DNA from 2 places in the Streptomyces sp. NPDC091649 genome. Region 2 is predicted to be linked to the other one. Evidence: riboswitches for the same ligand, from Rfam matches in the RefSeq annotation. Region 2 holds a riboswitch; the other holds the start of a gene.
What was found. Region 2 has a riboswitch for glycine ahead of gcvP (aminomethyl-transferring glycine dehydrogenase). Riboswitches for the same ligand answer to the same signal wherever they lie in the genome.
Positions count from the first base shown of each region.

Region 1: linked by a shared signal. The riboswitch ahead of gcvT (glycine cleavage system aminomethyltransferase GcvT) and the one ahead of gcvP (aminomethyl-transferring glycine dehydrogenase) in region 2 are both predicted to bind glycine.

Region 1 is NZ_JBIVTR010000001.1:286,273-289,673, forward strand. Features, by position in the region: gene ACIQMU_RS01260 (enhanced serine sensitivity protein SseB C-terminal domain-containing protein) at 1-41, opposite strand, end outside; gene ACIQMU_RS01265 (AAA family ATPase) at 107-805, opposite strand; glycine riboswitch at 971-1,068, shown strand; gene gcvT (glycine cleavage system aminomethyltransferase GcvT) at 1,244-2,368, shown strand; gene gcvH (glycine cleavage system protein GcvH) at 2,500-2,877, shown strand; gene glyA (serine hydroxymethyltransferase) at 2,897-3,401, shown strand, end outside.
Region 2 is NZ_JBIVTR010000015.1:167,915-171,315, reverse strand. Features, by position in the region: gene ACIQMU_RS24010 (DNA polymerase IV) at 1-648, shown strand, start outside; gene ACIQMU_RS24005 (PRC-barrel domain-containing protein) at 570-941, opposite strand; glycine riboswitch at 1,074-1,171, shown strand; gene gcvP (aminomethyl-transferring glycine dehydrogenase) at 1,365-3,401, shown strand, end outside.

The DNA of each region.
Region 1 (3,401 bases), on a different contig from region 2:
CCCTGCTGGGGATGCGCCGGTGCGGGTGCCGGAATGTCCACTGCCTCTGTGCCCTCTCTCCACCGCCTCGGCCGCGCGGGGCGGCCGTCCTGCTCCGGCCAGCACCCTAACCTTCGGCGGGCTGCGCGGGCTGCGCGGCCCGGAAGGAGATCCGGGCGAGCGCCCCCGCGGCCGCGCGGTCCAGCAGCACCGCGGAGGTGCAGCCGGGGGGCAGCAGCCCGTGCTCGGTGTCGCGGAGCAGCCGGGCCACCGCGTGCCGGTGGCGGGCGAAGGCGTAACCGGAGACTCCTCGCCCGCGTTCGCGCTGCCCCTGCCGCGCCACCTCGGGCGTCACGTCGAGAAGGACCAGATGGAGGGTGCGGCCCCGGCTCACGGCGTGCCGGGCGAGCCAGCGGCGTACCCAGGTCTGGGTCCCGCAGTCGTGCACGACGACGGATTCACCGGAGCGCAGGGCGTTCCAGAGGCCGAGGTAGTGCGCGGCGCGGACCAGGGGGCGGTAGAGGGCGTAGGGCAGTAAGCGGGGCAGGGCCGCGGCCCAGCTGTCGCGGGTGTTCTGGGAGTCGATGGCACGGCCGGGCGCGGCCCGCCGGATGAGGGTCGATTTCCCGCTGCCGGGGAGCCCGGAGACCACGACGACGTCACCGGCGGTGAAATCGAGGCTGTACGGGCCACGGCCGGCGCGCCCGCGCAGGTCGCGTACCACCGGCGCACCCTCGGCCGACAGCTCCCGTGCGGGTGCGCCGGACTGTGCGGGCATCGCGCCGTGCGCGACCCCCGCGGTCGGTACCGACCGCTGCAACGTCATCGCCTGTCCCCCTGCCGTCGGGCCCACCCACGCCTGCCCCTGAAGTGTAAAGAAAAGGCAATGCGGCACAACCGCCCTCGCCGTCTTCACCTGCGGGGGGACCGGACCCCCCACTCTCCCCCAATGCGTGCGATGATGACCCCGCCAAACTGCATACCGGCCGTTCGAATCCACGCGGGAGAGTTCCGGCCACAGTGTGAGCCGGGCGCCGAAGGAGCAAGATCCTCCCTTGAATCTCTCAGGCCCCGTACCGCGTGGATGAGGCAGATCTGAAAAGCGAGCCGCCCCGCGGCTCCACCCAAGGTGCAAGCCGAGCCCCCCGAACCGGGGGCGCCCTCCCAGGGCCTACCCCGTCGGGGGCTGTCGGCGAACCTCTCAGGTTCCGATGACAGATGGGGAGGATTCGTCCTGACGTCGTCATGCCCTGGAGCCGTAGCCATGAGCACTGCCCCCCGTCTCACCGCCCTCGACACGCTGCACCGCTCGCTCGGCGCCACCATGACCGACTTCGCGGGCTGGGACATGCCGCTGCGGTACGCCAGTGAGCGCGACGAGCACAACGCCGTACGCACCCGGGCCGGCCTCTTCGACCTGTCGCACATGGGCGAGATCACCGTCACCGGACCCGAGGCCGCCGCCTTCCTGAGCTACGCGCTGGTCGGGAACATCGCCACCGTCGGCAACGGCCGGGCCCGCTACACGATGATCGTCCAGGAGGACGGCGGGATCGTGGACGACCTGATCGTCTACCGCCTGGGCGAGGCCGAGGCCCCCGAGTACATGGTCGTCGCCAACGCGGGCAACGCGCAGGTCGTGCTGGACGCGCTGACCGCCCGCGTCGGGGGCTTCGACGCCGAGGTGCGCGACGACCGGGACGCCTACGCGCTGCTCGCGGTCCAGGGCCCCGAGTCGCCCGCCATCATGAAGGCCGTCACCGACGCCGACCTGGACGGACTGAAGTACTACGCGGGCCTGCCGGGCACGGTCGCCGGGGTCCCGGCGCTCATCGCCCGTACCGGTTACACCGGCGAGGACGGCTTCGAGCTGTTCGTCGCGCCCGAGCACGCCGAGCAGCTGTGGCGGGCGCTGACCGAGGCCGGTTCCCCGCACGGCCTGATCCCCTGCGGGCTGTCCTGCCGGGACACGCTGCGCCTGGAGGCGGGCATGCCGCTGTACGGGCACGAGCTGACGACCGCGCTGACCCCGTTCGACGCGGGCCTGGGCCGGGTCGTGAAGTTCGAGAAGGAGGGCGACTTCGTCGGGCGCGAGGCGCTGAAGGCCGCCGCCGAGCGCGCCGAGACCGCGCCGCCGCGCAAGCTGGTGGGCCTGATCGCCGAGGGCCGCCGGGTCCCGCGCGCGGGTTTCCCCGTCGTCGCCGAGGGCAAGGTGATCGGCGAGGTCACGTCCGGCGCCCCGTCCCCGACGCTGGGCAAGCCGATCGCCATGGCCTACGTGGACGCGGCCTTCGCCGCGCCGGGCACCGAGGGCGTGGGCGTGGACATCCGCGGCACGCACGAGCCGTACGAGGTCGTCGCGCTGCCGTTCTACAAGCGCCAGAAGTGATATCCCGGGAGGACCGGGGAGAACCCGGGCCCCCGCACCGCGCGCAGGCGTCACGGAAGTGACGTACCTCCGTCTCACACCGTAAGACCACCGTTCATCAGCACTCCCCCGCGTACAGGAGAATTCAGGTCATGAGCAACCCCCAGCAGCTGCGGTACAGCAAGGAGCACGAGTGGCTGTCGGCCCTCGAGGACGGCGTCGCCACCATCGGCATCACGGAGTACGCGGCCAACGCGCTCGGTGACGTCGTCTACGCGCAGCTCCCGGAGGTCGGCGACACGGTGACCGCGGGCGAGACCTGCGGCGAACTGGAGTCGACCAAGTCCGTCAGCGATCTGTACTCGCCGGTGACCGGCGAGGTGACGGCGGCCAACCAGGACGTCGTGGACGACCCCTCGCTGGTGAACTCCGCTCCCTTCGAGGGCGGCTGGCTGTTCAAGGTGCGCGTCGCGGAGGAGCCGGCCGACCTGCTCTCCGCCGACGAGTACACCGCGTTCTCCGGCAACTGAGACCTTAAGGGACCCCCTGATGTCGCTTCTGAACTCCTCCCTCCACGAGCTGGACCCGGACGTCGCCGCCGCCGTCGACGCCGAGCTCCACCGTCAGCAGTCCACCCTCGAAATGATCGCCTCGGAGAACTTCGCTCCGGTCGCCGTCATGGAGGCCCAGGGCTCCGTCCTCACCAACAAGTACGCCGAGGGCTACCCGGGCCGCCGCTACTACGGCGGCTGTGAGCACGTCGACGTCGTCGAGCAGATCGCGATCGACCGGATCAAGGCCCTGTTCGGCGCCGAGGCCGCGAACGTGCAGCCGCACTCCGGCGCCCAGGCGAACGCCGCCGCGATGTTCGCCCTGCTGAAGCCGGGCGACACGATCATGGGCCTGAACCTGGCCCACGGCGGTCACCTGACCCACGGCATGAAGATCAACTTCTCCGGCAAGCTCTACAACGTGGTCCCGTACCACGTCGACGAGAGCGGCGTCGTGGACATGGAGGAGGTCGAGCGCCTCGCCAAGGAGTCCCAGCCGAAGC
Region 2 (3,401 bases):
CGGCTGGCCGTCCGGTGCGTGGAGCGGCTGCGCGCCGCCGACCGGTCGGGCCGCACGGTGGTGCTGAAGGTCCGACGCTACGACTTCTCCACGCTGACCCGCTCCGAGACGCTCAGGGGCCCCACGGACGACCCCACGGTGGTCCGTGAGGCGGCCGGGCGGCTCCTGGAGTCCGTCGACACCACGGGGGGCGTACGGCTCCTGGGGGTCGGGGTCACCGGACTGGCCGACTACACCCAGGAGGACCTGTTCGCCCAGGCCGCCGACGCCAGGGAACGGGCGCAGCGGGCCCGGGAGATCCTGGCCCCGGCCGCGGAGGGCGGCCAGGAGACCGTCCCGGAGCCCGAGCCGGACAGCGCCGAGCTGCTCGCCGCCCGGCGCTGGCCCGCCGGGCACGACGTGTGCCACGAGGAGCACGGGCACGGCTGGGTGCAGGGGAGCGGCGTCGGCCGGGTCACCGTCCGGTTCGAGGAACCGTGGAGCGCGCCCGGCCGGGTCCTCACGTTCCGCGTCGACGACCCGCTGCTGCGGCCCGCCGACCCGTTGCCCCTCGTCCGCGATGCGGCCGACTACTCCTCCTGGCCCGCCAGCCTGCCGAAGTCCCGGTCGGGCGCCGACTCCTTCGAGGGCGGGGAGTCCAGCCCGTAGTGCCGGTAGAGCTGCAGTTCCTGCTCGGGCGAGAGGTGCCGGCCGACGCCGAAGTCCGGCGCGCCCTTGATCAAGGCCCGGTCGAAGGGGACGCGCAGCGTGTCCTCGACGAATTCGCTCGGTTCCAGGGGCACGAAGGCATCCCTGCTGAACAGGCCCGTGCGGATGGCCGCCCACTCGGGCACGCCCGTCGCGTCGTCGAGATAGACCTCATCCACCGTTCCGATCTTGGTGCCCTTGCGATCGAACGCCTTGCGGCCGATCAGGCGGCGCGGATCGATATCGGTCTGCACGGTGCCTCCCACTGGTCGCAACTGCTCAGGGTGGGCCCGGTCGCTCCACCAGCACCACACAAGTGCAGATCCGCGGTGTCGGCCACTCGAGAGCCTCGGCGCAGTGGCCGCTGGTAGGCTGGCCGTGGCTGCTGACCCCGTGCGGGAGAGTCCTCCGGTGCGGAATCCGGAGGCGCCGAAGGAGCAACTCCTCCCCGGAATCTCTCAGGCTCCCGTACCGCACGGACGAGGTCACTCTGGAAAGCAGGGCGGTTCCGTGCGGGCGCGAGTCCAGGCGGAATCGACCCTCACCGACGGTGAAAGTCGGCACGCCCCCGGGCGGGCCGGTGAAGCTCTCAGGTTGAGATGACAGAGGGGGAGGCCGTTCGGGCACCCGCGCCGTGGTGCCCCTCGCAGGTCGTGACAGACCAGGAGGCCTCCACCATGACCCCCCGTCGCACTCCGCTCTCCCAGCTGGAGCAGGGAATTCCGTTCGAGCAGCGCCACATAGGGCCGGACGCCGGAGCCCAGGCCAAGATGCTCGCCCAGGTCGGATACGGCTCCCTCGACGAGCTGACCGCCGCCGCGGTGCCCGACGTGATCAAGAGCGCGGAGGCCCTGAACCTTCCCTCGGCGCGCACCGAGGCGGAGGTCCTGGCCGAGCTGCGGTCGCTGTCCGACCGCAACAAGGTGCTGGCCCCGATGATCGGCCTCGGCTACTACGGCACCTTCACGCCGCCCGTCATCCTGCGCAACGTCATGGAGAACCCCGCGTGGTACACGGCCTACACGCCGTACCAGCCGGAGATCTCCCAGGGCCGCCTGGAGGCCCTGCTGAACTTCCAGACGATGGTCGCCGAGCTGACCGGGCTGCCCACCTCCGGCGCCTCCCTGCTCGACGAGGGCACCGCGGCCGCCGAGGCGATGGCCCTCGCCCGGCGTGTCGGCAAGGTCAAGAAGGGCGTCTTCCTGGTCGACGCCGACACCCTGCCGCAGACGGTCGCGGTGATCGAGACCCGCGCCGAGCCCACCGGCGTCGAGGTCGTCGTCGCCGACCTGAGCGACGGCATCCCGGCCGGGATCGCCGAGCGCGGCGTCTTCGGCGTGCTGCTCCAGTACCCGGGCGCCTCCGGAGCCGTGCGCGCCATCGAGCCCGTCATCGAGCAGGCCCACGAACTCGGCGCGATCGTCACTGTCGCCGCCGACCTGCTGGCCCTCACGCTGCTGACCTCGCCCGGCGCGCTCGGCGCCGACATCGCGGTCGGCACCACCCAGCGCTTCGGCGTCCCGATGGGCTTCGGCGGCCCGCACGCCGGCTTCATGGCGGTCCGCGAGAAGTTCGCGCGCAGCCTGCCCGGCCGCCTCGTCGGCGTCTCCGTCGACGCCGACGGCAACAAGGCGTACCGACTGGCCCTCCAGACCCGCGAGCAGCACATCCGCCGGGAGAAGGCCACCAGCAACATCTGCACCGCGCAGGTCCTGCTCGCCGTCATGGCCGGGATGTACGCGGTCTACCACGGCCCCGACGGGCTGCGGACGATCGCCCGGCGTACCCACCGCTTCGCCGCGATCCTGGCCGACGGCCTGCGAAGCGCCGGGGCCGACGTCGTGCACGGCTCGTTCTTCGACACCGTGACCGTCCGGGTGCCCGGCAAGGCCGCGGCCGTCGTCGCGGACGCCCGGGAGCGCGGGGTCAACCTCCGGCTGGTCGACGCGGACCACGTCTCCGCCGCCTGCGACGAGACCACCACCCGTGCGCAGATCTCCGCCGTCTGGGCCGCCTTCGGCGCCGAGGGCGACATCGAGGCGCTGGACGCCGCGGTGGCCGACGCGCTCCCCGAGGGGCTGCTGCGCTCCGACGACATCCTGACCCACCCGGTCTTCCACCAGTACCGCTCCGAGACCGCGATGCTGCGCTACCTGCGCAAGCTCGCCGACCGGGACTACGCGCTGGACCGCGGCATGATCCCGCTCGGCTCCTGCACCATGAAGCTGAACGCGACCGCCGAGATGGAGTCGATCACCTGGCCCGAGTTCGGCGCGCTGCACCCCTTCGCCCCCGCCGAGCAGGCGCAGGGCTTCCTCACCCTCATCCGTGAGCTGGAGGAGCGCCTCGCCGAGGTCACCGGCTACGACGCGGTGTCCATCCAGCCCAACGCCGGCTCCCAGGGTGAGTTCGCGGGTCTGCTGGCCGTCCGCGCGTACCACCGGGCCAACGGCGACGACCAGCGCACCGTCTGCCTCATCCCGTCCTCCGCGCACGGCACCAACGCCGCCAGCGCCGTCATGGCGGGCATGAAGGTCGTCGTGGTGAAGACCGCCGACGACGGCGAGGTCGACATCGCGGACCTGCGCGCCAAGATCGAGCAGCACCGCGACGAGCTGGCCGTGCTGATGATCACCTACCCGTCCACGCACGGGGTGTTCGAGGAGCACGTCGCCGACATCTGCGGCGAGGTGCACGACGCGGGCGGTCAGGTC